Regions from separate parts of the Phascolarctobacterium succinatutens genome, predicted to be linked through region 3. Evidence: riboswitches for the same ligand, from Rfam matches in the RefSeq annotation. Region 3 holds a riboswitch; each other region holds the start of a gene.
The links. Region 3 has a riboswitch for S-adenosylmethionine ahead of metK (methionine adenosyltransferase). Riboswitches for the same ligand answer to the same signal wherever they lie in the genome.
Positions count from the first base shown of each region.

Region 1: another riboswitch for S-adenosylmethionine. It lies ahead of M5E81_RS10435 (methionine ABC transporter ATP-binding protein); the one in region 3 lies ahead of metK (methionine adenosyltransferase).
Region 2: another riboswitch for S-adenosylmethionine. It lies ahead of M5E81_RS07355 (MetQ/NlpA family ABC transporter substrate-binding protein); the one in region 3 lies ahead of metK (methionine adenosyltransferase).

Region 1 is NZ_CP097284.1:2,152,968-2,162,751, reverse strand. It holds gene M5E81_RS10445 (MetQ/NlpA family ABC transporter substrate-binding protein) at 1-696, opposite strand, end outside; gene M5E81_RS10440 (methionine ABC transporter permease) at 809-1,468, opposite strand; gene M5E81_RS10435 (methionine ABC transporter ATP-binding protein) at 1,458-2,495, opposite strand; SAM riboswitch class I at 2,686-2,785, opposite strand; gene M5E81_RS10430 (YerC/YecD family TrpR-related protein) at 3,095-3,400, shown strand; gene hisZ (ATP phosphoribosyltransferase regulatory subunit) at 3,393-4,562, shown strand; gene hisG (ATP phosphoribosyltransferase) at 4,625-5,275, shown strand; gene hisD (histidinol dehydrogenase) at 5,277-6,620, shown strand; gene M5E81_RS10410 (pyridoxal phosphate-dependent aminotransferase) at 6,632-7,828, shown strand; gene hisB (imidazoleglycerol-phosphate dehydratase HisB) at 7,825-8,409, shown strand; gene hisH (imidazole glycerol phosphate synthase subunit HisH) at 8,469-9,074, shown strand; gene hisA (1-(5-phosphoribosyl)-5-[(5-phosphoribosylamino)methylideneamino]imidazole-4-carboxamide isomerase) at 9,085-9,784, shown strand, end outside.
Region 2 is NZ_CP097284.1:1,544,075-1,553,858, forward strand. It holds gene M5E81_RS07340 (CaiB/BaiF CoA transferase family protein) at 1-938, opposite strand, end outside; gene M5E81_RS07345 (class I SAM-dependent rRNA methyltransferase) at 981-2,204, opposite strand; gene M5E81_RS07350 (AAA family ATPase) at 2,333-4,036, opposite strand; gene M5E81_RS07355 (MetQ/NlpA family ABC transporter substrate-binding protein) at 4,188-5,009, opposite strand; SAM riboswitch class I at 5,097-5,197, opposite strand; gene M5E81_RS07360 (Fe-S-containing hydro-lyase) at 5,305-5,871, opposite strand; gene M5E81_RS07365 (fumarate hydratase) at 5,887-6,732, opposite strand; gene M5E81_RS07370 (NAD(P)-dependent malic enzyme) at 6,792-8,018, opposite strand; gene M5E81_RS07375 (metallophosphoesterase) at 8,214-8,693, opposite strand; gene M5E81_RS07380 (XTP/dITP diphosphatase) at 8,690-9,283, opposite strand; gene M5E81_RS07385 (histone deacetylase family protein) at 9,347-9,784, opposite strand, start outside.
Region 3 is NZ_CP097284.1:787,395-797,178, forward strand. It holds gene M5E81_RS03750 (Rqc2 family fibronectin-binding protein) at 697-2,439, opposite strand; gene M5E81_RS03755 (YicC/YloC family endoribonuclease) at 2,719-3,618, shown strand; gene remA (extracellular matrix/biofilm regulator RemA) at 3,633-3,899, shown strand; gene gmk (guanylate kinase) at 3,907-4,542, shown strand; gene rpoZ (DNA-directed RNA polymerase subunit omega) at 4,610-4,798, shown strand; gene coaBC (bifunctional phosphopantothenoylcysteine decarboxylase/phosphopantothenate--cysteine ligase CoaBC) at 4,817-6,025, shown strand; SAM riboswitch class I at 6,302-6,410, shown strand; gene metK (methionine adenosyltransferase) at 6,513-7,691, shown strand; gene M5E81_RS03785 (efflux RND transporter periplasmic adaptor subunit) at 7,895-9,013, shown strand; gene M5E81_RS03790 (efflux RND transporter permease subunit) at 9,016-9,784, shown strand, end outside.

The DNA.
Region 1 (9,784 bases), 980 kb from region 3:
AAACGGGTTATCAGCGCGTTCGACCAACAGGCTGTCCTTAGATGGGTTCAGTTTGGCAACCAGTGCATAGTTGGCATTGATTACGGCAATATCAAGGTCGCCCATTGCTTTAGGAATAGAAGCAGCGTCCAGCTCTTGAATCTTGTAGTTTTTCGGATTTTTGGTAATGCTTGCTATAGATGTAGAAACATCGTTTTTATCCTTAACTTCGATGAAGCCTTTGTCAGCCAGAACCAGAAGTGCGCGAGCACCGTTGGACGGATCGTTAGGAATGCCGATGGTTGCGCCTGCCGGGATATCCTCAACCTTTTTATATTTGGTGGAGTAGATAGCCATCGGGAAGTTTACGGTTTTGAAAGCTTCAACCAGTTCGAATTTAGGTTCTTTTTTCAGGGTTGCTGCCAGATACGGAGCATGCTGCATGGAGTTGGCAAACAGCTCGCCCTGTGCCAGGGATACGTTCGGGGTTACATAGTCGGAGAATTCGACAACCTCAATTTTCAAGCCTTGCTTTTCAGCCAGCTTTTTAACGTTGTCCATGATTTCAGCGTGCGGACCGGCGGTTACACCGATTTTAACAGGTGCGTTCGGGTCAGCCTTTTTATCGGCTGCCTTGTTGTCACCACCGCAGCCTGCGGCTATGATGGTCAGTGCGCAAAGCGCAACGGTGAGTAAAAGTTTGGTAATCTCCTTCATAAGTTGTTCCTCCCTAAAATAATGGTGGTCTGCTGCCAGGCAGAAGCGGCTTTTTCTTTATTACGTCGATGAAACTCGCTTCATCGTTGTAAACCCTCATTTGGCTTGTAGATTACAGTTTGTTTTTGTTTAATTTTTTAGATGCGTAGTCGCCTAAGGACTGCATTGCCTGTACCATGACGATGAGCACGACAACGGTGGCAATCATAACATCCATCTGGAAGCGCTGGTAGCCGTAGCGAATTGCCAGGTCACCAAGACCGCCGCCGCCTAAGGTGCCGGCCATTGCGGAATAGCCAATTAAGCTGATGATGGCAAGCGTTACACCCAGTACGATAGAATGCATTGCTTCGGGAAGCAGTACCTTAGTGATAATCTGCATCGGGCTTGCACCCATAGCCTGTGCTGCTTCGATAATGCCGGGGTTAATTTCCAGCAGAGAAGATTCAATGATACGTGCAATGAACGGTGCTGCGGAAATAGTCAGCGGCACGATTGCTGCGGTAGTACCGATGGAAGAGCCGACAATCATACGTGTCAGCGGAATAATTGCTACCATTAATATAATGAAAGGAGTGGAACGCGTTGCGTTGACAATCGCGCCCAGAATAGTGTTAAGCGGTTGGTTCGGCAGAATGTGGTCCTTGCGGGTTACGGTAAGAATTACGCCCAGCGGAATGCCGATTAAAGTGGAAAGTGCGGTAGAAGCGAAAACCATGTAGCAGGTTTCCCAAAAGGATTTTATTAAAAGGTCAATCATATCAGGACTCATAGCCAATTACCTCCGTTTTCAGATGCTGCTGATGCAGATATTCCAATGCATTTTTAATGCGCTCGCGGTTACCGGAAATCTCAATCAGCAGGGTGCCGAAGAGGACATCCTTCAGCTGGTCGGTATTACCGGAAATAATGCTTACGTCAACATCAAAATGTTTTACCATGCCGGAAATAATAGGCTCGCTGGCACTGTCGCCGATGAAGGAGATACGCACCAGCAGCTTGCTGCCTTCTGTATAGGTATCGCTTAATTTCATCTGTTTAACGATATCAGGCAGCTCGGCGTTGATAACGCTCTTGGTAAATTCCTTGGTAGTGGGATGCTGCGGATTGGTGAAAACGTCAATCATCGGGCCTTCTTCAATGATGTCGCCGCTTTCGATAACAGCAACGCGGTCACAGATGGTTTTTACAACCTCCATCTGGTGCGTAATCAGCACGATGGTCAGGTTCATCTTTTTGTTGATGTCCTGCAGCAGATGCAGAATAGATTTGGTGGTCTGCGGGTCGAGGGCGCTGGTTGCTTCGTCGCACAGCAGTACCTTAGGATTGCTTGCCAGAGCGCGGGCAATGCCTACACGCTGCTTCTGGCCGCCGGATAATTGGCTGGGATAATAGTTGGCACGGCTTTCCAGCTGTACCAGCTCCAGCAGCGGACGTACGCGCTTGTCGATTTCGCTCTTGCTCAGACCTTGGATCTCCAGCGGAAAAGCGATGTTATCATAAACAGTACGGCTTGCCAGCAGGTTGAAGTGCTGGAAGATCATGCCGATGCTTTGACGTGCTTTACGCAGCTGTGCTTCGCTCATGGCGGTCAGCTCCTGGCCGTCAACGAATACCTGGCCTGCGGTAGGTTTTTCCAGCATGTTGATGCAGCGCACCAAGGTGGATTTGCCGGCACCGGAAAGACCGATGATACCGAAAATTTCGCCGGCCTTGATGCTCAGGCTTGTTTTGTGCAGAGCATGGATGTCGCCGGCCTTGCTGTAGTAGGTTTTTTCTACATTAACTAGTTCTATCATTCTTGTGTTCCTTTCTAATGTGACTGCAAGTTTCAGCAGTCCTTATTTGAGTGTGAGAGATTATTTTCCAATAGAAGTCAGCGGATGCTGCTTGAGAGTCGCATTCTCCGGTGTACGTCTGCTGTCGGAATTGACGGCCGGCGTAAAAAAATCCTTCACCGGCACGGCGAAGGATACGTTGCATCTGTAATCTTCATCTGCCGGAATTATCCGTTGGAATTGGCACCGTTCACTGATGTGTGGTTGCCGTAGCTTCATCGGGCCAGTCCCTCAGCTACTCTTGATGAAATCTCTGTTAAGTTTGAATGAAATAATCATACATCTATTTTAGGATATTGTCAACAGTTTTGCGTAAAATTTACGAAAAAACTGTAAAGCTGTAAAGCTGCGTCCAATGGATTTCAGGAATTGCTCAAATTATATCAAAATACTAGGTAATTGTAAAGCGAAATGCGAAATTTTTTACAAAACCTGCGGAAAAAAGATTTTTTGTAAATTTTTCTTGACTTTCACAAGATAAAGTATTAAAGTATTTTTACAAGTTAGTGAGTTAAAGTACTATCGTTATATGCACGTAACGCACAGGAGGAAACTAAAAAATGGCAGCAAATATTCATGATCATTTAACAGACCAGTTATTCAAAGCGATTCTCAGCTTAAAGGATGAGGAGCAATGCTATAAATTTTTTGAGGATATCTGTACTATCAGCGAGCTGAAGGCAATGGCACAGCGCCTGGAGGTAGCGCGCATGCTGGATGAAGGCTGTATTTACGAAACTATCGTAGAGAAAACCGGTGCCAGCACCGCGACGATTTCACGCGTTAAACGTTGTCTTGTTTACGGCGCTGACGGTTATAATTCTGTCATGCAAGTTATAAAAGAGGGGAAGAAAAAAGATGACTAATAAGGTGTATCAGGTTCCCTACGGAACCAAGGATATTCTGCCGGGAGAGATGAAGACACGCCGCGGAATTGAAAATGCGATTATCAACGTTTTTGACAAATGGGGCTATGATGAGGTAAAAACACCTGATTTCGAATATGTTGATACTTTTGGCGCCGCAGGTAGCAAAGGGGACTTCCGTTTTTTTGACCGCAGCAATAATCTGCTGGCGCTGCGCAATGATATGACGGCACCGATTGCCCGTCTGACAGCGACACGCCTGCAGGGCGGCGAAAAGATTAAACGTCTTTGCTATCTGGCAAATCTTTACCGTTATGAAGAAATTCAGGCGGGACGCCAATGCGAATTCGAGCAGGCCGGTGTAGAAATGCTGGGTGCCAGCGGTGCCGCTGCCGATGCCGAGGTTATCGTGCTGGCAGCCGAAGCATTGCAGGCTGCAGGCTTGCAGAAGTTCGCTATCAGCCTGGGCCACGTTGATTTTATCAACGGCCTGGCGGAGGAAGCGGGCTTTGATGCTGCTCAGCTGCAGCAGCTGAAGGATTACCTGCGCCGTCATGATGCTGTGGGCATGCAGCAGATGGCAGATGCGATGGAAAATATCCGTCCGGAAATCAAGCAGCTTTTTGCCGATTTCCTCTTCCTGCAGGGCGGCATAGAGCTTTTGGACAAGGTTGCTGCAATAGTAACTAACGCTAAGTGCCAAGGCGCGCTGAATGATTTGCGCAAAATCTACAAGCTGGTGGATGCTTACGGTGCAGCAGGCTATTTGAGCTTTGATCTTGGCTTATATCGTTCGCTTGACTATTACACGGGCATGCTTTTTGAAGTGTATCTGCCGGAAATGGGTTATCCGGTGGCAGGCGGCGGACGCTACGATAAGATGATGCAGCGCTTCGGTCTGGAGTGCCCGGCAACAGGCTTTGCCGTTGGCGTGGACCGCGTACTGCTGGCTTTGGAGCGCAACGGTGTTGCTACCAATAACCGCACCTGGGACGTGCTGGTAACCTGGAGCGAAGGCAAGCTGCCGGAGGCGATTGCCAAAGCGACAGCATTGCGCCGCGAAGGTCGCAGCGTGAAGCTGCTGACCGAGGCTGCGGACCTGCAGGGAGCAGCGCTTGCTGTAAAGGAATATGGCTGTAAATCGTTAGTATATGTAGAATAAGCTTAAAGAAAAGATAGTATACACATTAAGCTTATAGCTGGGAAATATAGAGGGGTATTTTTATGGACGAATACATTACTATAGCATTGCCGAAGGGCAAGCTGTTCGATAAGTCTGTACGCCTGCTGGCGAAGGTAGGCTACAGCGCCGAAAACGTTACCGAGGATTCACGCAAGCTGGTAATCAGCAACGAGGAAACCAAGGTACGCTTTATTATTGCCAAAACCGTTGATGTACCGACGTATGTTGAATACGGTGCGGCAGATATCGGTATCATCGGCAAGGATGTACTGCTGGAGCAGGATAAAGACGTGGTGGAGCTTCTGGATTTGGGCTTTGGCCGCTGCCGTCTGATGATGGCGGTGCCGGAGGCCAAGCGACGCGCCAAGCTGACGGATTATGCTCACCTGAGGGTAGCAACGAAGTATCCGAACTGCGCCAAGGCTTATTTCAATAAGCTGGGAATTCAGACAGAAATTGTGAAGCTCAACGGCTCGACTGAGCTTGGACCTATCGTAGGCCTGAGTGAAATGATTGTAGATATAGTAGAAACAGGGCGCACCCTGAAAGAAAATAAACTGGCGGAGGTTGATTCTATTTTTACCGCTACTGCCAGACTGATTGCCAACCGCGCCAGCTTTAAGCTGAAATTTGCGCGCTTGCACAAGCTGGTTGAGGATTTACGTATTGTTTTAAATGAGGAGGATAAATAAAATGCAGGTTACAGACGCAAGAAAGATGAGCGCAGCAGAGATTGCTGCTTTAATGAAGAAGAAAGCTTTTGACGAGGTGGAATTATCGCCGCGCATTCAGGCAGGCACGGACGCTATGTTCGGCAGACACATGACGGCAGCACAGGTTGTTGATCAGATTGTTGCTGATGTGCGTAAAAACGGTGACGAAAGCCTTTTTTACTATACTAAGCTGATTGACCGCGTAGAGCTGACACCGGAAAATATCCGCGTAACCGAGGAAGAATTTGCGGAAGCGGAAGCTATTGTCAAACCGGAAGTAAAGGCTGCTTTGGAGCGTGCCATTGCCAATGTTATGAAGTTCCATGAAGAGCAGATGCCGAAAACCTGGCTTACGAACCGTCCTTACGGTTCACTGCTGGGGCAAAAGGTTACCCCGGTTGATTCCGTCGGTATTTATGTTCCCGGCGGCACTGCTGCTTATCCTTCGTCTGTAATGATGAATGCCTGCCCGGCAAAGGTGGCCGGCGTTCCCCGCATTGTGATGGCCGTACCGCCCGGAAAGGACGGCAAGGTTAATCCGAATGTGCTGGTAACGGCAAAATTAATCGGTGTTACCGAAATTTATAAAATGGGCGGCGCACAGGCAATTGCTGCACTGGCCTTTGGCACCGCAACCGTACCGAAGGTAGAAAAAATCACCGGCCCCGGCAATATCTTTGTAACCTTGGCGAAAAAAGCCGTTATCGGTCACGTTGATATTGATATGCTTGCCGGTCCGAGCGAAATTTTGATTGTAGCAGATGACAGCGCTAACCCGACTTATCTGGCAGCAGACCTTCTGAGCCAGGCAGAGCATGATCCGCTGGCCTGCGCCATTCTGATTACCGACAGCGAGCGTGTGGCCAACGCTGTGGGCGAGGAAATCGAAGTGCAGCTGGCACAGCTGCCGCGTAAGGAAATCGCCGGTACCTCTCTGCAGCAGGCAGGTAAGATCATCCTTGCCAAGGATATGCCTACCGTTATCGAAATGGCTAACCTTTCCGCACCGGAGCACTTGGAAATCATGACTAAGGCACCGTTCGAAATTATGCCGTATATCCGTAATGCCGGCGCAATGTTCCTGGGTGCTTATTCACCGGAACCGCTGGGCGATTACTATGCAGGACCGAACCACGTTCTGCCGACAGGCGGTACGGCGAAATTCTATTCCGTACTGAACGTAGAAACCTTTATGAAGAAAACTAGCATTATTGCCTACACTGCTCCGGCACTTATGGCCGCTGCCGACGATATTATTACCTTGGCTGAAGCAGAGGGACTGCAGGCTCATGCAAACGCTATCCGTAAACGTGTGGGTAAATAAGGAGGCAGAAGATGAGTAGCTTTACTGTTCGCCAAAGTATTGAGGCGATGGAAGAATATGCCGTAGAAAGCGTGGCGGCGGATATTATTGTTAACGCCAACGAAAGTAATTACAAGCTGCCGCAGGAGATTGCGGAAAAGATTACCCAGCGCACCGCACGCTTCCCGTTTAACCGTTATCCGCCAATTAAATCGGAAAACCTGTGCGAAGTGATTGCCAAAGAGCTGGATGTAGATATTGACTGTGTAAAAATCGGCAACGGTTCCAGCGAGTTGTTGGAAAAGGCCTGTTATGTTTTTGGCGGGCCCGGCAAAAAGATTGCCGTACCCTGGCCGTCATTTTCTATGTACGGCGAATACGCTGCCCTTTCCGACAGCGAGGAGGTGCGCTATCCGCTGACAGCCGAAGGCTTTGTTGATGCTGACAGCGTTATCAGCTTTTGTAAGGAGCAGCAGCCTTCACTGTTGATTGTCTGCAATCCGAACAATCCTACAGGCAACTATAACAGCCTGGCAGCTATGGAAAAAATTATTGCTAATGTAGATTGCCCTGTTATTATGGATGAGGCTTACATGGAATTTGCCGATGGCAAGGAGCTGGCACCGAATGATTTGCGTCCGATGCACAAGCTGTGGCTGGTAGCAGGCTCTACTTTGAGCTTAGTCGGACGCTACAGCAATCTGATGGTTTTCCGCACCTTTTCCAAGGCCTATGGGCTGGCAGGTCTGCGCTGCGGTTATGCAGTGGGTGCGCTGGGGCTGGTGCGTCAGCTGGGCAAGGCGCTGCTGCCGTATCATGTAAATGCCTTTACGCTGATGGCCGCTAAAACAGTTTACGAAAACAAGGAATTGTATAAAGAACGCATCAAAACCATCCGCGAGGAACGCGATAAATTTGCAGATTGTCTGAAAACCTTAGGCTTTAAGGTATGGCCGACGGCAACTAATTTTGTTACCTTCCGTGCGGAGGGGGAACTGATGCAGCAGCTTGCCAAGGCTTATGCGGCGAAATTTAGCGAAAGATTGCCGGAGCAGGCGGCAGGAGGCAAGCTGATCTTTAAATATCTTTTGGCCAACAGTATTCTGGTGCGTGATTTCAGCACGCATCCGGTGCTGCAGGGATGCTTGCGTATCACTATCGGCTTGCCTGAAGAAAACAAGCAGATTATTGCTAAAATCACCGAGCTGTGTGCGGAGGTAAAAGCATGAGAAGCGGTAATGTAGAAAGAAAAACACTGGAAACAGGCATCAGCGCCGAATGGTGCCTTGATGGCAGCGGCAGCTGCGAAATAAATACAGGCATCGGCTTTTTTGACCATATGCTGACGCTTTTGGCGAAGCACAGCTTCAGTGATCTGGTGGTGCATGCTGTGGGCGACTTAGATGTTGACAGCCATCATACGGTAGAGGACTGCGGTATTGTTTTAGGCCAGGCGCTGAAGGAGGCTGTGGGCGATAAGGCAGGCATTCACCGTTACGGCAACTGCTTTTTGCCGATGGATGAAGCGCTGGTACAGGTGTGTCTGGATTTCAGCGGCCGTCCGTATCTTGTTTTTGACGCGGATATTCCTAAGGTACAGCTTGGCATTTACGATGCCGAGATGACGGAGGAATTTTTCCGCGCTTTGGCAATGCAGGCAGGCCTCGCGCTGCATATCCGCGTGCTTTACGGCAAGAATACGCATCACATCATCGAAGCGATTTTCAAAGGTTTTGCCAGAGCGTTGGCCGAGGCAGTAGCCTTTGACAGCCGTGTGCATGGTGTTATGAGCAGCAAGGGGACACTTTAATGCGTGTTATAAAGCACCGTTGCTTCACACATGTTTTGAGTTAGCATGAGGGAAAATATATGAGTAAAAAAATAACGATTATAGATTATGGCATGGGCAATCTTTACAGCGTGCAGAACGCACTGCGTTCTATCGGTGCGGAGCCTGTGGTGACAAGCGATGCGTCTGTGATTGCGCAGGCTGAAAAGATTCTGCTCCCGGGCGTGGGTGCTTTTGGCGATTGTATGGCTAACCTGGAAAAGTCGGGCCTGATTCCCGTGATTACGGAAAGCCTGCACAGCGGCAAGCCTTTTCTGGGAATTTGCCTGGGCATGCAGCTTTTGTTTGAGGGCAGCGACGAAGCGCCGGGCGTTAAGGGCCTGGGCTTCTTCAAAGGCAAGGTGCGCCTGCTTGATACCGAGCTGAAGATTCCGCATATGGGCTGGAATAAGCTGGAGCTGCGCAGTCCTTCACCGCTTTTAGAGGGTGCGGAGGGTGAATACGTTTACTTTGTGCACAGCTTCCATGCAGAGCCAGAGGACAGAAGCATTATTACCTCGGTCTGCGACTATGGCATGGAGGTTACTGCTTCCGTGGGACGCGGTAATGTTCAGGCCTTTCAGTTCCATCCGGAAAAGTCGAGCAGAGTCGGCATGCGCCTGCTGAAAAATTTTGTTGAATTATGAGGGGAAAATTATGATTATATATCCTGCAATAGATATCCGTGGCGGACGCTGCGTGCGTCTGACGGAGGGACACTTTGATGCAGAAACTGTTTTTGCCGATGACCCGGCGGAGATGGCTGCCAAGTGGGCGGCCTGCGGTGCCGAATGGCTGCATCTTGTTGATCTTGACGGTGCGCTGGCGGGCGAGGGCAAAAACCTGCCTGTGATTGAACGCATTCTTAAAACTGTAAAAATTCCTGTCGAGCTTGGCGGCGGTATTCGCAATCTGCAGGCAGTAGAAAAGCTTTTGGAGCTGGGTGTGGAGCGCCTGATTTTGGGCAGCGCTGCCGTAAAGAATCCTGAGCTTGTCAAAGAGGCCTGCGCCAAATATCCCGGACATATCGCTGTCGGCATTGATGCGAAGAACGGCGATGTAGCTATCGAAGGCTGGGGCGAAGGAAGCGGCGTTGTCGCAACCGAGCTGGCCAAGCGCATGGCAGAATATGGTGTGGCAACGATTATCTTTACCGATATCAGCCGTGACGGTATGCTCAGCGGCGTAAATGCCGAAGCGACGGCGGCGTTGGCGCGTGCCTGTGGCGTACCGATTATTGCCAGCGGCGGTGTAGCTTCGCTCGATGATATCCGCAACGTAAAAAAATACGAAAAGGATGGCGTAGCAGGCTGCATTATCGGTAAGGCAATTTATACCGGTGCCGTTAATCTGCCGG
Region 2 (9,784 bases), 760 kb from region 3:
AAATCCAGCACCGGCGTTACGCAGGTATCCTTGCCCGCCAGCAGCTGCTCCCATTCGGGCAGCGTGTGTTTGGCAAATTCCAGCGACAGCTGCTGCTTTAAGTAGTCGTGGTTAGCATCATCATCTATCAGGTCCGTCATATCGGGGCGCTGCAGCACAGCGCACAGGTTGCTCCAGAACTTCTTCTCCAGGCAGCCCACCGCAAGGTAGCGTCCTTCCTTCGTCGCATAAATATTGTAGTTGGCGTTGGCACCCGTCAGCCAGTTGTTGCCGCGTTCCGCCACAAAACCGCTGCCGAAGTACAGGCTGGCAGCACCGGGCATCAGCGTCATCGCCACATTATACAGCGAAATATCTATTTCCTGCCCCTCGCCCGTCATCTGTGCATGGCGCAGCGCAATCATAATGCTCATGCCCGCCGCCATCGACGCATTCATATCCGCCATCAGCACGCCCGGAATCGCCGGCTTGCCCTGCGCCTCACCGCTCATAGCGGTAATGCCTGCCAAGCTCACATAACCGATATCATGGTCGGCCTGCTTGGCCAGCGGCCCCTTTTTGCCGTAGCCTGTCAGCGAGCAGTAGATAATTCGCGGATTCACTGCCTTCGCCGCCGCATAGTCAATGCCCAGCTTCGTCAGTACGCCCGGACGATAGCTTTCCACCACCACGTCGGCGGTTTTCACCAGCTCCAGAAACGCCTTGCGTCCCGCATCCGACTTCAGGTTAAGCACTACGCTCTTTTTATTGCGGTTCAGCTGCAGATGCCAGTAACCGAAATCCTTGAGGAACGGCGGAAAGCTGCGGGCATAATCACCCCGTCCCGGCTCCTCGATTTTAATAACCTCCGCGCCGAAATCGGCCAGCAGCATTGTACAATACGGTCCCGGCAGCAGCCGTGACAAATCAAGCACACGAATACCCTCTAAAGCCTGCACAATAACGCCCCCTTAACAGCAGCATATTTTTAGACTGAGTTTTTATACTACCTGGAAGATATAGAATTTGAGATAATTGGTTTCCGGCACCTGCCACAGAATCGGATGGTCCGGAGATTGCTGACGTGCTTCAATCTGACGCAGGGAAACGTTGGCATCATGCGCAGCGTCCTGCAGCATCTTCACGAATAGCTCCTCCTTCATAAAGTGCGAGCAGGAGCAGGTTGCCAGATAACCGCCGCGCGGCAGCAGCTTCATGGCCTTCAGGTTGATTTCCTTGTAACCGCGAATCGCATTCTTTACCGTGCTGCCGGATTTGGTGAACGCCGGCGGGTCCAGAATAATAAAGTCATATTCACGGGAATGCTTGTTGAACAAATCGCTCAGCAAATCAAAAACATTCGCCTGCAGGCCGTGCATAACATCGGAGCAATTGTTAATCGCAGCGTTATGCTCCGCCATCTGCACTGCCTCCGCACTGATATCAACCGCGGTAACGCTCGCAGCGCCGCCCTTGGCAGCATTCAGCGCAAAGGAGCCGGTGTGGGTAAAGCAGTCCAGCACATGCTTGCCCTTGGCAATCTTGGCAATCGCCTGACGGTTATACTTCTGGTCGAGGAAGAAGCCGGTCTTTTGGCCGTTTTCTACATCAACCGTATATTCGATGCCGTTTTCGACAATCTCGGTAGTCACAGCGCCGGGTTCGGGGCACAAATCGGTAGCAAACCAGTGCTTGCCCTCCTCCATGCCCTCCAGCAGGCGGATTCTTACGTCGTTGCGCTCGTACAGGCCACGGATTTCCTGTCCCATCTCGCGCAGAATTTTAATCAGCAGTTCAAACAGCATCTGCTTGCGCATTTCAATACCCAAGGACAGGGTTTGCGTTACCAGCAGATCATTATAGCGGTCTACGGTCAGTCCGGGGAACATATCCGCTTCGCCGAAAATCAGACGGCAGCAGTTAAAATCACGCTCGCCCATAACCGTCAGGCGGTAATCCAGCGCATAGCGCAGACGACGCTCCCAAAAGGCTTCGTCAAACTTATCATTAGTATTAGTGGAAATAATGCGCACACGGATTTTGGAATGGTCGTTCACAAAACCGGTGCCCAAATACTTGCCCTTGGACGTTACTACATCCACCAGATCACCGTTGGCATAATCGCCTTCAATTTTAGTTACCTCTTCACCGAACACCCAGGGATGACCGCCACGTGCGGCACGCTCTCCCTTCGGGGTTACGAAAAATTTTGCATATTTACGCATATTCTACCTCACGATTTTAAGATTAGTTTTTCTTTAAGTATAGCATATTTTGCAGGCGGATGCGTCAAAAAATAAAAAGCAGGCCCATAGCCTTACCCCTCAGGTAAAGCCACGAGCCTACAAGCTATCTACAGCTTTTCTGCCATAACCCTGCATTTTTTCTTGCAGAAGGCTATGCCGTAAAGCAAAACTTTTTCTCTGCCATTATTATGCAGATACTCTGCGTAGCGTTTTGCGCGAATCTGCGCCAACGCCTTCGCACAGCTCTTCTCCATAGCCGTCATCGTCTGCGCATACTTCAGCTCTACGATTACGCCTGCATCCAAATCATCTGTTTCAACAATAATGTCCGCAAAGCCCTCGCCCGCTTCCACATTAGAGCGCACCAGCCAGTCTGCCTTTCCTGCCAGCAAGCCTACCAAAAGCATGTGATAGGAATTTTCTCTTTCCGCATCCCTGCCCTTAGCATCAAAAACACTGATGGAATTGCTGAGAGTCCTGTTCAAAAACAACTCTACCGCCTCGCTGTCACCCATGGCGAAAGCCTGCCAAAAGCTCTGCAGCTGCTCAGTGTCGGCAAAAACTTTCTTTTTAAACCATTCCTGAATCTGCAGCTTGTACACCTCGCGAATCTCCTGATTGGGAACCACCAGCTTATACGCGCCATCCTCAGTCACGCCCTTCTGCGTAAGATACCCGGTGGTAAAAAGCACGCTCCAAAGATTATCTATACTGCTGTCAATTTCATCATAGGTCAGTTCCAAGCGGATATGCTTTTCTATAGCCTCGCCTGCAACAAGACGCTCCAGTTCATCACGCGTCGATTTATCAGCCATCTCTATAAAGAGCTTCACCAAAGCATTGCCACTGGTATTTATCCAATAAGCCTGCGGTTTGGCCGACGGATTGCTGCGCAGCATATCTACATGATTAATGACATCCCACGGACAATAAACATCAGCGGCACCAAAGCGGTAGCCGTCATACCACGCCTTGGTTTCATCAAGATGGTCTGCCAGATTATAAGCCGCCAAAAGCTGCTCCACCTCAGCATCCGTAAAGCCAAACTGTTCATCAAAACGGTTATCGGTAATCGAAAGCACCTTAAAATTATTCAGACCGGTAAAAATGCTTTCTTTAGAAACACGCAGGCAGCCCGTCAACACAGCAAAATGCAGAAACTCGTTAGTCTTTAAGGCCTGGCCGAGCATACCGCGGATAAGTGACACCATTTCCTTATAATATCCATTCTGAAAGGCCTTATCCAAAGGCACATCATATTCATCAAGCAGGATAATCGTTTTTTGTCCGTAATGCTTAGATAAAAGCTTCGATAAAAGCTGCAAAGCAGAAACAAGAACTTCGCCTGCCAGCGCATAACGTCCCTCGCGCACCGCCGTCAATCCGCAATATAAGCTTCGCTCATTTTCCGTCAGCTTATCGCTCTGCGCCAAAAAAGCAAAGCGCTCCGCTTCTCCGGCAATCAACTCAGCCAAACGATACTGCGCATCGGCAAAGGTAAGTCCCTCTACATTCTTAAAGGAAAGAAAAATTACCGGATATTTTTCCTGATACTCCTCGCACAGCTTATTGTTTTTTGCAATCTGCAGGCCGTCAAACAACGAAGCATCTGCTCCTATCTCAAAGAAATAGCGCAGCATACTCATATTCAGCGTCTTGCCAAAGCGCCGCGGTCTTGTAAACAAATTAACCTTGCCCCAGCCATCCAGCAGCTGTTCAATGAATTTTGTTTTATCAACATAATAAAAGCCCGCCTGACGAATTTCCGCAAAATCTTCTATTCCCACAGGCAGTTTCAAGGATTCTGTCATATGCTAAGCTCTCCTTTCCGCAGCAGTAAATTATTCTACACGCATCCCGTCTTTTTTATAATTGTATCATTATTACACCTGCATCGGCAACAAAATTTTGCTATATAAAAAAGCTGTCGCACTTTGACATGCGACAGCAGTTTTGCTTTGCTTAGAACGCTGCAACAACAGCACCTTTGTATTTTTCGTCAATGAACTTCTTAACTTCGGGAGAACGCAGAGCATTCATCAGCTTCTGGATTTCCGGACGGTTTTCGTCGCCCTTGCGGACAGCTACGATGTTAGCATACGGAGATTCCTTCGGCTCGGTGAACAGAGAATCCTTAACTGGATTCAGCTTAGCTTCCATAGCGAAGTTAGAGTTGATAACGGACAAATCGGTATCATCCATGGAACGCGGCAGCAGAGCAGCTTCGATTTCCACAATCTTCAGCTTCTTGTCGTTGCCAACGATATCGCCTACGGTAGCCTTAACGCCAACGCCATCCTTCAGCTTAAGCAGCTTAGCGCTTTGCAACAGAGCCAGCGCACGGCCGCCGTTGGACGGGTCATTCGGAATAGCGATTTTAGCGCCTTCGGGAATATCATTCAGAGATTTGATTTTCTTGGAATAAATACCCATCGGCTCGATATGTACCTTGCCTGCGGATACAAGATTCATCTTGCGCTCGGAAACAAAGGTATCCAGATAAGGCTCATGCTGGAAGAAGTTGGCATCCAGCTCCTTGTCGTTCAAAGCCAGATTCGGTTTTACATAATCGCTGAATTCGATAATCTGCAGGTCTACGCCCTCTTTAGCCAGAGTGCCTTTAATCTGGTTCAGGATTTCAGCGTGCGGTACAGCGGTAGCACCAACCTTAAGGGTTACCTTTTTGTCAGCACCGTTGTCTGCCTTTTTGTCTCCGCCGCCGCAGCCTGCAGCAACAACTGCCAGGCTTACTAATGCCAGTAATGCAACTAATAATTTTTTCATCTTTTCTTACTCCCTTTCTTTATTTAACACGTCTTGCAAAACATCCGCCTAAGAAAAAAACTCCTTCTGAGGAAGGAGCCGGTCTTCCTCTCATCTTTCAAGATTACACTTGCAGGATGTAGCACCATAACATTTGTCTGGTTGCCGGGCATCATCGGGCCTGTTCCCTCCGCCACTCTTGATAAGAGCGTGTTATTAAGATGTGAGTAATAATATATTATCCTAGTGTCTTTGTCAACATTAATCGCAAAAAAAATTAAGGGCAGAAAATCCTGCCCTCAATCTGTTAACAATGTTACTCTTTTCTGTACTTAGCAATACCAACTTTATAGAAGTCATTACCCTCGCTGTCGATGCAGACGATAGCCGGGAAATCCTTAACCTCGTATCTGCGGATAGCCTCCGGTCCCAGGTCCTCGTAAGCAATCATGGTTTCGCTCTTGATGGATTGGGTGATAACAGCAGCAGCACCGCCTACAGCAACGAAATAAACAGCGCCATGCTTCGCGCAGGCATCAATAACCTCCTGGCTGCGCAGACCTTTGCCGATCATGCCGCGCATGCCCTGCTCGATCATAGTCGGAGTGTATTTGTCCATACGGCCGCTGGTGGTGGGGCCGGCACTGCCGACAACCTCGCCCGGTTTGGCAGGAGTAGGACCAACGTAATAAATAACATTATTGGTCAGGTCCAAAGGCAGCTTTTCGCCGCGCTCCAGCGCTTCATACAAACGCTTGTGAGCAGCGTCGCGTGCAGTGTAGATATAACCGCTGATGCGTACAACGTCGCCTGCATGCAGGTCTTTGACAGTTTCTTCGGTCAGCGGAGCATTGATATATTTGATTACAGCTTCTTCACTCATCTTCAGGCGCCTCCTTTAAATTTCTGCTTCAGCCTTGCGTGCCTGGTGGCAGTTCAGGTTTACAGCGCAGGGCATACCACCGATATGGGTATGGGTAAATTCAACATTTACAGCCAGAGCGGTAGTGCTGCCGCCTAAGCCGGAAGGACCAACGCCGGTCTTATTTACCAGCTCCAGCAGCTCGTCCTCCAGTGCCGCATAGCGCTCATCCTTGTTGTGCTCGCCTACGGTACGGGTCAGCGCGTATTTAGCCAGAATAGCGGCGCGCTCCATGTTGCCGCCGATGCCTACGCCGACGGTAATCGGCGGGCAGGGGTTCGGGCCTGCAGCACGCACGGTATCAACAACAAATTTTTTGATGCCTTCAACACCGTCTGCCGGCTTCAGCATCTTCAAAGCGCCCATGTTTTCGCTGCCGCAGCCTTTGGGGCAAACGATAATTTTAACCTTTTCACCGGGAACAATCTTGGTGTGGATGATTGCCGGAGTATTATCACCGGAATTTTTACGATCAAATACCGGGTCGCCTACAGAGGATTTACGCAGATAGCCTTCAGTGTAGCCCTTTGCTACGCCTGCATGAATGGCAGTATACAAATCGCCGTCAACGAAATGCACTTCCTGGCCGATTTCCAGAAATACAACGGTCAGACCAGTATCCTGACACAGAGGAACAGCCTTTTTCTTAGCCAGCTCGAAGTTCTCAATCAAGGTAGCAAGGATTTCCCTGCCCAAAGGAGATTCTTCTTCAACAGCGGCATTTCTGATCTTGTCCATCATCTCCTGCGGGAGATAGTAGCAGGAATCCATGCACAGCTTGGCAATAACATCAGTGACTTCACTAACCTTTATTTCTCTCATGTTTTCATCCTCCTAAGCTCACATTGTCATTGTGAGAATAATATTTTTGATACTGCGGCTTAACGGCCGATGCGTTTAGCAGTATTGGCTCTTACAACCTCAGGATCTACAATTTTGCGTGCCAGGCCCTTTTCAATAGCAACCTTTGCAACAGCGGCAGCAACCGCCGGAGCAACACGCGGGTCAAAAGCGTCAGGTACTACATAGTCCTCACGCAGGTCTTTTTCATCAATCAGGTCGGCAATAGCATAAACAGCAGCAACCTTCATCTCCTCGGTGATAGCGCGTGCGCGTACATCAATAGCACCGCGGAATACGCCCGGGAATACGGTTACGTTGTTTACCTGGTTCGGTCTGTCGCTGCGGCCGGTGCCGGCAACAGCAACGCCTGCTTCCTTAGCAGCATCATAGCTGGTTTCCGGAACAGGGTTAGCCAAAGCAAAAACAATAGCCTTGTCAGCCATGCTTTGCATAATTTCTTTGGTGAATACGTTCGGAGCGGAAGCACCGATCATAACGTCCGCACCCTTAGCAACATCAGCAAGAGTCCCCTGCTTATGCTCCTTATTGGTTACGGTAGCCAGATAGCTCTGGATGCGGTCCAGCTTAGCGTCGATGCCTTCATACAGAGCGCCGAAGCGGTCAACCATGATTACATGCTGTGCGCCCATGTTTACCAGCAGACGGCCGATAGCACTGCCGGCAGCACCGCAGCCGTTGACAACGAATTTAGCGGTAGCAATGTCTTTTTTTACAAAGCGCAGTGCGCCCAGTACAGCAGACAGGCAGGCAATAGCGGTACCATGCTGGTCATCGTGGAATACAGGAATATCGCAGATTTCTTTCAGCTTATCTTCGATTTCATAGCATTTGGGAGAGGAAATATCCTCCAGGTTTACGCCTGCATAGTTAGGCTGCAGCAGCTTAACGGTGCGGATGAATTCGTCCGGATCCTTGGTATCGAGGCAAACAGGCACAGCGTCAACATCACCGAAGGTTTTGAACAGTGCAGCCTTGCCTTCCATTACCGGCATAGCAGCCTCGGGACCGATGTCGCCCAAGCCGAGTACACGGGTACCGTCGGTAATAATAGCAACCATGTTGCCACGGCAGGTATATTCGAAGGAGAGGTTTTTGTCCTCCTTGATATCCTTGCAGGGTTCAGCTACACCCGGGGTATAGGCAATAGCCAAATCATGACGGGTTGCAATAGGCACCTTGCTTACTACAGCAATTTTGCCGTTATTGTCCATATGTAATTTAAGAGCTTCTTCACGCAGAGTCATTGTCATCTTTTTTTCCTCCCAAGATTTCCCGACGTAAGCTGTCTAAAAAATCATTAGCTCCGTCCAACAAATAGTATACACTTATTGTATATTAAACTACCCTGTTTTGCAAGATGTTTTCTGTGTAATCTACATCATTTTAAGGAATTGTCAAAAGATTTTTGCTTACTGCGCAAAATTTTCTTAACCAAAGAATCAGACCTTGAAGAATTCCACCTGCGGCGTCTGCCCCGCCTGCAGTGTAAGCACCGCAAAGCAAGGTTCCGAGCCGCCGCGGGGACGGGACGGACTGCCGGGGTTCACCAGCAGCGTTTCCGCATAATACTCGGCCATCGGCACATGCGTATGACCGAACACCACGATATCCTGCCCCAGCTGCTTGGCCCAATATCCCAAATCAGCCTGCACATTTCTTTCTATATATCTGTGTCCGTGCGTCAGCCAGATTTTATATCCTTCTATTTCCAGATACTCGTCAAATTTACTGCCGTCATCCAATAAATCACAGTTGCCGCGAACACGCACAGTTTTGATGCCTGTCGCATCATGCAGGCGGTTGGCATCGGCCGCATAATCGCCTGTATGCAGCCACAGCTCGATAGGCGGTGTCTGCTGCAGAATGCGGCGAATCGCCTGCGCACTGCCATGCGTATCACCCGTAATGCCTATTCTCATTTCTTTTTGCTCCAGATAGCAACCAGCTTACGGATTGCCTTACCGCGATGGCTGATTTTGTTTTTCTCCTGCATGGAAGCCTCTGCCATACCCTTATGCAGCTCGGTAGACCAGAACAGCGGATCATAACCGAAGCCGTTTTCACCCAAAGGCTCATGCAGCAGCATACCGTCGCAGATGCCGTCTACCTCGTTGAGCACCTTACCGTCGGGTTGTGCTACGCACAGCGCACAGCGGAAGCGGCAGGTACGCTTAACCTGAAACTTCATGTTGTGCAGCAGCAGGTTGTTGTTGTCCTCGTCGCTGGCCTTTTCGCCGGCATAGCGCGCACTGCGCACACCGGGAGCACCGTCCAGCGCCTGAACCTCCAGGCCGGAATCATCGGCGATGCAGGGCTTGCCCAGCTTCTTTGCATAATAGGTAGCCTTTTGGCGGGCATTGGCAGCAAAGGTGCGGCCTGTTTCCGCCGGTGCTTCCACTGCATCAAAATCTGCCAGATATTTAATTTCAATCGGCAAATCCTTCATTAAAGACTTAAACTCTTCCACCTTGCCCTGATTATGGGTAGCTACAACCAATTCATTAATCATTATTTAACCTCGATTCTCAGCTTAGGACGCATATTTATTCGGCAGCGTACTAATGCTTATTATTTATAGATTTTCTACTGTGCCCGTGGCAATATCCTGCACCAGCACATACTGCCAGCGGCCTTGCTTCTTTTCTGCCAGCGCTGCATCGTAGGCCTTTTGCCGGCAATGCGGACAGATTTCGCGCGTCAGGCAGGTAATGAAAGCGCTCTGGTCGCCAAAGCGCGTCCCTTCGGCCGCCGTCTGCAGGGTAAAATAACCGCGGCAGGCCTTGCGTTCGCAATAATGCACGCTTTCCACCTGCTCCTCGCGGATACCCTCCTCATCGTAGTAGATATGCTTGCTGCGCTGCCAGGTATTGCCGCATTTCGCCAGCAATTCCTTGCTCGTGCGCTCACGGTTGAAGTACAAATCGCCTACCTCGGCAATAAGCTGGTCTACGCGCTTATTGCAGCGCTCATCCTGCGGGCGCAGTCCGCGCAAATCAGGCTCCACCACCTT
Region 3 (9,784 bases):
AGCTGATGTAATCAGCTTGTCGATTGAGGATAGAATCTACGATTATGCAGTAAAGTCGGCAGCGGGAGCTTCTTAATGAAGTATTGCTGCAAGGAGTATTTTTGGAGGGATAGATAGCCATGCTTGAAGGAGCGAAGCGACGCGCAAGCATGTGTCAGGCTTTCTACCAAACTTTCTATATTCGCGAGAGATATATCGTTCCGGTCAGGAGCAATTTTCCAGTGCCCAAAGGGCACAACGCAAATTTCGCATGGAATCAAGACGAAGTGTCGCAAAACTCGCGCTATGCAAAGAGATTTTATTATAGTAGATAGCTTAGCGCTCAGACAATGCAACACTTAGCGGTTCGTGTCAAACCAATCAGCTTCGATCTTCTAGCTTGCTGCTTGGGACACTATCGCATGGCGCGCATGAGCCAATCAGCATCGCCCTGCGGACTCGCTTCTTGGATGCGCCCGCAGATGATTCCGGACACTCATTCGCTAAAATTGCTATTCCTTGCACGATATTACCTCTCGCTCGATTTACTTGCCTTCTTATCAATCAGCATTGTTCTGCAGATTTGCTTTGACAAAAAAGATTGATACAACTATCTACACTCAAAAAACTTCCCATAAACTTCAACGCGCCCCGCTTCATATTTCTATGAATCAGGGCGCGTTTTATATACAGACGGATGAAGTTCTGACTAAATCCTTACTTTAAATATTTTTGGATTAACTCCATATCAGGTGTTGTGTAATAAGTATTCTGGTTTGTAAAAACAACAAAGCCGGGTTTGCTGCCTGCAGGCTTCTTTACATAGCGTCTTTGTACGCAGTCGACCGGAACATTGCTGCCGTCGCGCGCTTTGCTGAAATATGCTGCCAGCTGCACAGCAAGATTAATATCCTCCTGACGTGCTTCCGGCAGTGACGTTTTCAAAATAACGTGCGAGCCGGGGATATCTTTAGTATGGAACCATAAATCTTTAGGATTGCCCAAGGTAAAGGTAACATAATCGTTCTGCTTATTATTCTTACCGATATACAAATCTGCTTCAGGATTTAAACGGATATGCAGAGGCTGAGATTTTTGCAGTCCGGCATTTTTCTTCTTTTTATTCGTGTCCTTAAGCAAACCGCTGCCAAGCATTTCCTGATTAATCTCTTCAATTTCTTCCTTCGTTGTAGCGGTGAGCAGTGAAGCGTCCAGGCTTTCCAGATAAGCAAGCATTTCTTCCGTAGATTCCTGCTGGATACGTACTTCGGTTTGAGCGCGCTTGTACTTATTATAGCGCTTGTAATAGGCCTGTGCGTTTTCCGTAGGCGAAAGGATGGGGGAAAGGCTGACCGTAACCGGCTCGCCGTCATAAATATTGATCAGCTCGGCGCTTGTCTGGCCTTTTTTTATCTGGTAGATATTGGCCATGATAGTATCTGCCAGCATACGCTGTTCCTCGGCATTGGCTGCATGAGCTAAATCCTCTTGCAGGGCCTGTAGCTTTTTCTTGAGTTTGGCAGTTTCGCAGTTCACCAGCTTTTGCAGCTGTTCGTGACGCGGAAGCTGGATAGGCTTCAGGCTGACAGCAAAATTGAGCGCACTGTTGATATCGGTAAATTCTTTAACCTGCATGCCCTCCTGCACATTCTGCGGAGGCAATACTAGCAAGGTTTTTACCTGATTAGTACGGCTGATGAGCGCATAGACAGGATGCTTGGCGGCCTGCATCTGCATATCTGCCTGCAGCTTGCCGATAACCTGCGCTAGGGACTGGCAGGCGGAGCTTTCCAGACGCACCTCCTGCGGCAGGATATCCGCAGCGGCTAAAAGCTCCAGTGTTGTCATTTTGCCGACACCGGTGGTAGCACTGATAAAGGCCTTGGCGAAGTTGGCTGCAGGCAGACTGTTGGCAGTCTGCACAATTTTTGCCGGGTCATCAGTCAAAAGGTTAAGACCTTCCTGCGGCGGGGGCGCAATATAGGCTTTGCCAGGAAGGATAGTGCGATAGCTGCTCTGGGCTGCGCTTACATGCTTCAAAGAGTCGATAATAACATCATCCTGCGTAAGAATGATATTGCTGTTTTTACCGGTAAGCTCAAAAATCAGCTTTTTGGTAATAATTTTACTGGAGGCACCTAAAAGATCTATTTCCAGTGTAATAATGCGGTCCAGGCCGCTTTGGCTGATTTTCGTGATACGTCCTTCTTCCAGATGCTTGCGCAGAAGCATACAGAAGGTGGGAGGAGTTTCCGGGTTTTCCGGCAGCTGCTGCGGCAGATAAAGCACACAGCTGCCGTTATGCATATCCGCCAACAGACTGCTTGTATCGCGTGTTCTGCGGACGAGCAGCAGCAGTGACTGCGGATTAGGCATATATACCTTATATATTTTGCTGCCCAGCAGTTCTTCATTTAATGTATCTGTAAGAAGCTTTAAAGTTAAGCCTTCAATGTTCATAGGGACTCCTTTCGGTGCAGGCTCGGCAAAGTTTTTTGAACCTGCGAGAATACAATGCAATTTATTAATTTATCATATTATACTCCATTACCTGCAACAAGTATAGCAAAACAAAAATGGGCCATTTCTTTATCTAAGCGACGAAAAACGAAGAAAAATGCTGAAATCATTAGAGAAATATGGTATAATAAATTTTCAAGATAAGATTGAAGCAAAAAATACTTATCTTTTAAGCTGAAATAATATCACCTTTGCTGGTGAGGATGAAGGAGGAAGCCTGTGTTAAAAAGTATGACCGGTTTCGGCCGTGGTTCCTACGAGGATGCAGATTTTTCTGTTAACATTGAAATGAAAACCGTGAACCACCGGTATAACGAGGTTGCTATCCGTTTACCGCGATTTTTGAATCCTTTGGAGGATAAAATCCGCAAAACTATTTTAAAAACCGTTAGCCGTGGACGTATTGATGTGTTTATTACTGCTGATTATAATGTCAGCGGCAACTGTACTCTGAAGGTTGATAAAAACCTTGCTGCTGCCTATCATAAGGCATTGCAGGAGGTAGGCGTTGCTATCGGAGCCGACGCTGCAGGCATTAACGCTGCTGCAGAAATTCTCTATTTATCAAAATGCCCTGACGTGATTAACGTTAAGGAAGGCTTTTTTGATGTAGAAAGCGTTTGGCCCAAGGTTGAGCAGGCTGTTGAGCAGGCTGTTGCTAATTTGGTAGCTATGCGTGAAACAGAGGGTGGCAATATCTACGGTGATTTTATTTACCGTGCAGATCTGATTGCCGAAAAGCTGGCACAGATTGAGGAGCGTTCTCCCTTAGTTGTGGAAGAATACCAGGCTAAGCTGCAGGAGCGTCTGACTAATCTTCTGGCTGACAATAATATCAAGGTTGAGCCGGAGCGCTTGCTGCAGGAGGTAGCAATTTTTGCTGACCGCACCAGCATTACGGAAGAAATAGTCCGCTTGAAGAGCCATATCAAGCAATTCAAGACTATCATTGCTTCCGACCAGCCGGTAGGACGCAAGCTGGACTTCCTTATTCAGGAATTCAACCGTGAAGCAAATACTATTGCTTCCAAAGCCAACGATTATACTATGGCGCAGATAGTCGTAGAAATTAAGGCGGAAATAGAAAAAATCCGTGAGCAGATTCAGAACATCGAATAAAACTGGAGGAAGTTATGGATATAAAGCTAGTTAATATCGGCTTTGGCAACATTGTTGCAGCCAACCGCATTATTTCTATTATCAGTCCGGAATCGGCACCGATTAAACGTATTATCCAGGAAGCCCGCGATAAGGGCATGCTTGTGGATGCAACCTACGGACGTCGTACTCGTGCTGTAGTTGTTGTGGACAGCGGTCACATCATCCTGTCTGCGGTACAGCCGGAAACTGTAGCCAACCGTCTGGTAGCACAAACTGCTGATTCTGAAGAAGAGGAGTAATTGGATCATGAGCAACGATATTGATAATGTTACTCCTAAGGGAGTACTTCTTGTAGTATCCGGTCCGTCGGGAGCAGGCAAAGGAACTATTTGCCAGATGCTGAGAGACCAGCTGCCGGATTTAGGTTATTCTATTTCTGTTACTACACGCGCACCGCGCACGGGTGAGGTTGACGGAGAAAGCTATTTCTTCAAAACAATTCCCGATGTTAAGCAGATGATTGAAAAGGGCGAGCTGCTGGAATATGCCGAAGTATACGGCAATTATTACGGCACACCGCGCAAATACGTGGAAGAGCAGTTGGAATCCGGCCGTGACGTACTGTTGGAGATTGATATTCAGGGCGCTTTGCAGATTAAAAAGCGCTTCCCTGAAGGCGTATTTGTTTTCATCGTACCGCCTTCCTTAGATGAGCTTTCCGCACGTATTTATAAACGTGGTACAGACAGCGAGGATGTTATTAAGCGCCGTATGGCTTCCGCAGCCAGCGAGCTGACCTACGCAGCGGAATATGACTATATCATCGTTAATGATATTGCGGAAAAGGCAGCGCAAAAGGTACTTACAATTATGGAGGCTGAGCGTTACCGCGTAGCCAGAACATATTTTATTGTTGATAAGATTTGTAAAGCTAAAAAATAAATTTACATTATGCAGCAGTCTGCTGTGTGAAACATGAAATACTTAAAGGAGTGATTCTATAATGTCTATGGTAGATCCGTCTATTGACTATTTGGCAGAAAAAGTAGATAGCAAATACACTTTGGTTATTTTGGCAGCAAAAAGAGCACGCGAGCTCACTATTCCCGGTGTAAATTCCGCGGAAAAAGAGGTCAGCGCTGCGCTGAAGGAAATTGCTAACGATACTATTACCTACGAGCGTACTAAAAACGTATAACAGCGGGAGGGTAAAACCTTGTTAAAGGGCAAAAAAATTGTTTTGGGAGTAACCGGCGGTATTGCCGTTTATAAAGCTGTAGATCTTGTAAGCCGTCTGCGTAAGCAGGGCTGCGAGGTGCGTGTGGTCATGACCGAGCATGCGCAGCAGTTTGTTACTCCGTTAACCTTCAAGGAAATCAGCGGTAATGCTGTTGCTACCAGCATGTGGAACAGCAACCAGGAATTTAATGTTGAGCATATTGCTTTGGCAAATTGGGCAGATGCTTTCTTAGTTGCGCCTGCTACCGCTAATATTCTGGCTAAAATGACATATGGCATTGCGGATGATCTGCTGAGCACTACGCTTTTGGCAGCTCAGGCACCGATAGTTGTCTGCCCCGCAATGAATACCGGTATGTATCTTAATGCTGCAACTCAGGAAAATATCGCTAAGCTGCAAAGCCGCGGTATTACTGTAATGCCGCCTGCTTCCGGACATCTTGCCTGCGGCACCAGCGGCCATGGCCGTCTGCCTGAACCGCAGCAGATTGTGGAGTTCATGAGCAGCTTTTTTGCCGGCCGTGAGGGCGATCTGCGTGGCCTGAAGGTACTCGTTACCGCAGCAGGTACACGTGAACCGATTGACCCCGTTCGCTTTGTCGGCAACCGTTCCAGCGGTAAGATGGGCTATGCCGTAGCTCAGATGGCTGCCGAGCGCGGTGCAGAGGTATTGCTTATCAGCGGTCCGTCTGCGCTTGCCGTACCGCCTAATGTGAAGGCTGTGCAGGTTGAATCGACCAATGAAATGCTGGAGGCCTGCCTGGCAGCCTACGATGCAGTTGATATCGTTATTAAGGCAGCGGCTGTTGCCGATTACCGTCCGCGTGATGTGGCAGACCAAAAGATTAAGAAGAAAACAGACGATGCTCTGACTGTAGTTATGGATAAAAATCCGGATATCCTCAAAACCTTGGGTGCGAAGAAAACGCATCAGGTATTGGTTGGCTTTGCTGCAGAAACGCAAAACCTGTTGGCTAACGCCCGCGAAAAGGTAGTCAAGAAGAATCTTGATATGATTGTAGCTAACGATGTTACGGCTGCCGGTGCCGGATTTAACTCCGATACCAATATCGTTAAGTTCCTTTACGCCAACGGCGATGTATGCGAGCTGGAGCAGATGCCGAAGGTTGATGTGGCGAACCGTATTTTGGACGAGGCGTTGCGTATTCGTAGAGAGCGCGCTTGATAGAGCGCGTATAAGACCGCATCTGCGTCATGACCGCTCCTCGACGTACTAGAAGTACGTCGTCGTCGCAATCATTTAGCATCTGCAGCCTTCTCCGCGTTCTTTGGAGTAGGGATTGCAAGGATACGTATGCATTATGAATCCCTGTATAATAGAATTAAATTCTATTTAGTATCGGCCATTACGGAAAAGGCGTTTTCACATATTTTTCGTAAAAAAAGTACTTGTCATTATCTTGATTTTGTTATATAATGGCATCTGTAACCAATTTAATACAACTCATCAAGAGCGATGGAGGGAATGGCCCTGTGAAGTCGCAGCAACCATTGCAGCGTGACAGCTGTAAAACGGTGCTAAGTCCTGCAGTTTATCTGTAAGATGAGAATGCTAAGAGTAATAATTTAAGGCGTTCTCATAATGAGAACGCCTTTTCTTATACCATCTAAACACTCTCAACAACGTTTTTTATTTATGAAAGGAGCTACCAATGAGAAAATTATTTACTTCCGAATCCGTTACCGAAGGTCATCCTGATAAAATAGCAGACCAAATTTCCGATGCTGTGCTTGATGCCATCCTGGCTCAAGATCCTAAAGGCCGTGTTGCTTGCGAAACTATCGTTACTACCGGTCAGGTTCACATTTTCGGCGAAATTTCTACCCAATGCTATGTTGATATCGCACACATTGCTCGCGAAACTATCAACAATATCGGTTACAACCGTGCAAAATTCGGTTTTGACGGCAACACCTGCGGTGTGCTGATTTCCATCGACGAGCAGTCCCCTGATATCGCTATGGGCGTTGACAAAGCGCTGGAAGCTAAGGAAGGCCAGGCTGCTGAGGAAGAAACCGGTGCCGGCGACCAAGGTATGATGTTCGGTTATGCAACCAACGAAACCGAAAGCTACATGCCGATGCCTGCATATCTGGCTAACAAGCTGGCTCTGCAGCTGACCAAGGTTCGTAAGGAAGGCGTGCTGCCTTACCTGCGTCCGGACGGCAAAACTCAGGTTACCGTTGAATATGACGACGGCAAACCTGTTCGTGTAGATACTATCGTTATTTCTTCCCAACATGCACCGGAAGTTTCCAACGAGCAGATTCGCAAAGATATTATCGAAAAGGTTATTGCACCGATTGTTCCCGCAGAAATGCTGGATGCGGAAACTAAATACTACATCAATCCGACCGGCCGTTTTGTTATCGGCGGTCCTCAGGGTGATGCTGGTCTGACCGGCCGTAAAATCATCGTTGACACCTATGGCGGTATGGCTCGTCATGGCGGCGGTGCTTTCAGCGGCAAGGACCCCTCTAAGGTTGACCGCAGTGCTGCTTATGCTGCACGTCACGTTGCTAAAAATATCGTTGCCGCAGGTTTGGCAGATAAATGCGAAATCCAGCTGGCATACGCTATCGGCGTAGCACATCCGGTTTCCGTTCTGGTTGAAACCTTCGGCACCGGCAAAATCAGCGAGGACAAGATTGTTGAGCTGGTTCGTAAAAACTTCTCCCTGAGCCCGACCGGCATTATCCGTGAGCTGGATTTGCTGCGTCCTATCTACAAGCAGACTGCTGCTTATGGTCATTTCGGACGTACCGATGTAGATCTGCCGTGGGAGCATACTGAAAAGGCTGCTGCACTGCGCGAGCAGGCAGGCCTGTAAGATTAATTTAAAACTGTCGAAAGCACGCTGCTTGCAGCGTGCTTTTTCTATGCCTGCCTGTGGCTTTGCTCTTGCTAACTTATCTTGATAAGGGGTATAATATTATTATCTATAACTATAATTACTCCGTAATAAACTAAGCTAAAATTAAACTTACCCCATTATAATTTACCCCCAAGGGAATGGTGCAGGGAGGAAAGAAAGTGAATTTACAGAATCGCAAGGTTAAGATAGCATTTGGCCTGATGCTGGCGGTATGCGTAATTATCGGCTACCGTATTTACAGCAATATTCAGGCTGATAAGGCGCGTGCTGCCAGACTGTCGCAGGTACGCAATGTGGCGGTCGTTACTGCTCACCCCATAAGGCAGACGATTGTTCCCAGTCTGAGCTTTTCCGGCAGTTTGGACCCGGAATGGCAGGCAGAGGTTGCCGCTAAGGTGGACGGACGCTTGGAAAAGGTTTATGTCCGTGAAGGCGACCGTGTGAGCCGTGGGCAGGTGTTGGCAATTTTGGAGCAAGCTGATACCGATGCCAATCTGTTGAGCGCCAAGGGCAGCTTTTTGGATGCACAGACAAGCTTGCACAAGGCGGAAACAGATTTGCAGCGCTATGAAAAGCTATATGCTACGGGTGCTGTTTCGCAGCAGGTGGTGGATGATTACCGCTTTGCGCGTGATAATGCTGCAGCTAAGCTGGAGGCTGCCAGAGGCAGTCTGCGGGCGATGGAGTCTAAGTCTGAGGGCACGGTGCTGACAGCGCCGGCTGATGGCATTATTTCTAAGCGTTATTATCAGGAGGGCTATTACGCAAAGGCAGGTACGCCTATTTTTGCCGTTGCTGATATCTCTATGCTGAAAACTACGATTCATATTCCCGAAGGACAGATTGCCGGTGTACATGTCGGCAATGAAGCAAGTATTACCCTGCCTGCTTATCCCGGTAAAAAGCTGATAGGCAAAATTACCCGCATCGCTCCGGTTGCGGATTTGCCGGCGCATACTTTTGCGGCAGAGGTGAGCGTGGATAACAGCGAAGGTCTTTTGGCCGGCGTCTATGCCAACGTTACGCTTACAGCTTCACCTAAAGCTGATGTGCTGACTATTCCGGTGCAGGCTATTGTGATGCGTGATGACCAGCAGACGGTGTTTGTTGTTGATGATAAAGGCGTTGTACAGCGCCGTGTGCTGAATGTCGGCTATACGAATGATAAGCTTGCTGAAATAGTGAGCGGACTGGATGAAAAGGATACTATTGTTACCGAAGGACATAACAAGCTGCGTGAAGGCAGCAAGATAGATTTGAAAAAGGCTGGTAAATAACGATGATTGGAACATTTATCAAGCGGCCGGTATTTACCACCATGTTTATTTTGCTGTTGGTGGTGTTCGGTATCCGCTGCTATCCGGAAATCGGCGTTGATTTGAATCCTGATGTTGATTTGCCTATTGTCAGCGTGCGTGTTACTTATAGCGGTGCTTCGCCGCAGGAAATGGAAACGCTGGTTACCAAGCCGATTGAGAACCGCGTCAGTCAGGTTTCGGGTATCAAGACGCTGTCTTCAACTGTGCTGGAAGGCTACAGTGAAACAGTTCTGGAATTTAATATCGGTGTCGACCCGCAGGTTAAGGCCAGTGAGGTGCGTGAAAAGGTTGCCAGTGTGCGCAAGGCTCTGCCTGATGATATCGACGAGCCGGTAACGCAGACTGTTGACATCAACTCCCGCGCGATTGTGGCCTATACCTTTGCTTCGCCTTCGCGCAGCCGTGGTGAAATCCGCCGCATTGTGGAGGATAATATTAAGGATGAGCTGCAGATGGTGGAGGGTGTTTCCGAGGTTACTGTTGTCGGTGCCAGCCAGCGTGCTATCCGCATTGTGCTGAAGCCGGAAAAGCTGGCGGAATACGGTATTGCCTATCAGACAGTGCGCAGTAAGCTGAACGCCAATAACTATAATACTCCCGGCGGTAAGGCGAAAAATGACGCTATGGAAATCACTGTGCGTACCTTAGGCAAGTATAACAATATTAATGATATCAAGCAGGTGGTAGTTGCTAATCATACCGGCCGTCCTGTTTATATCAGTGAAATTG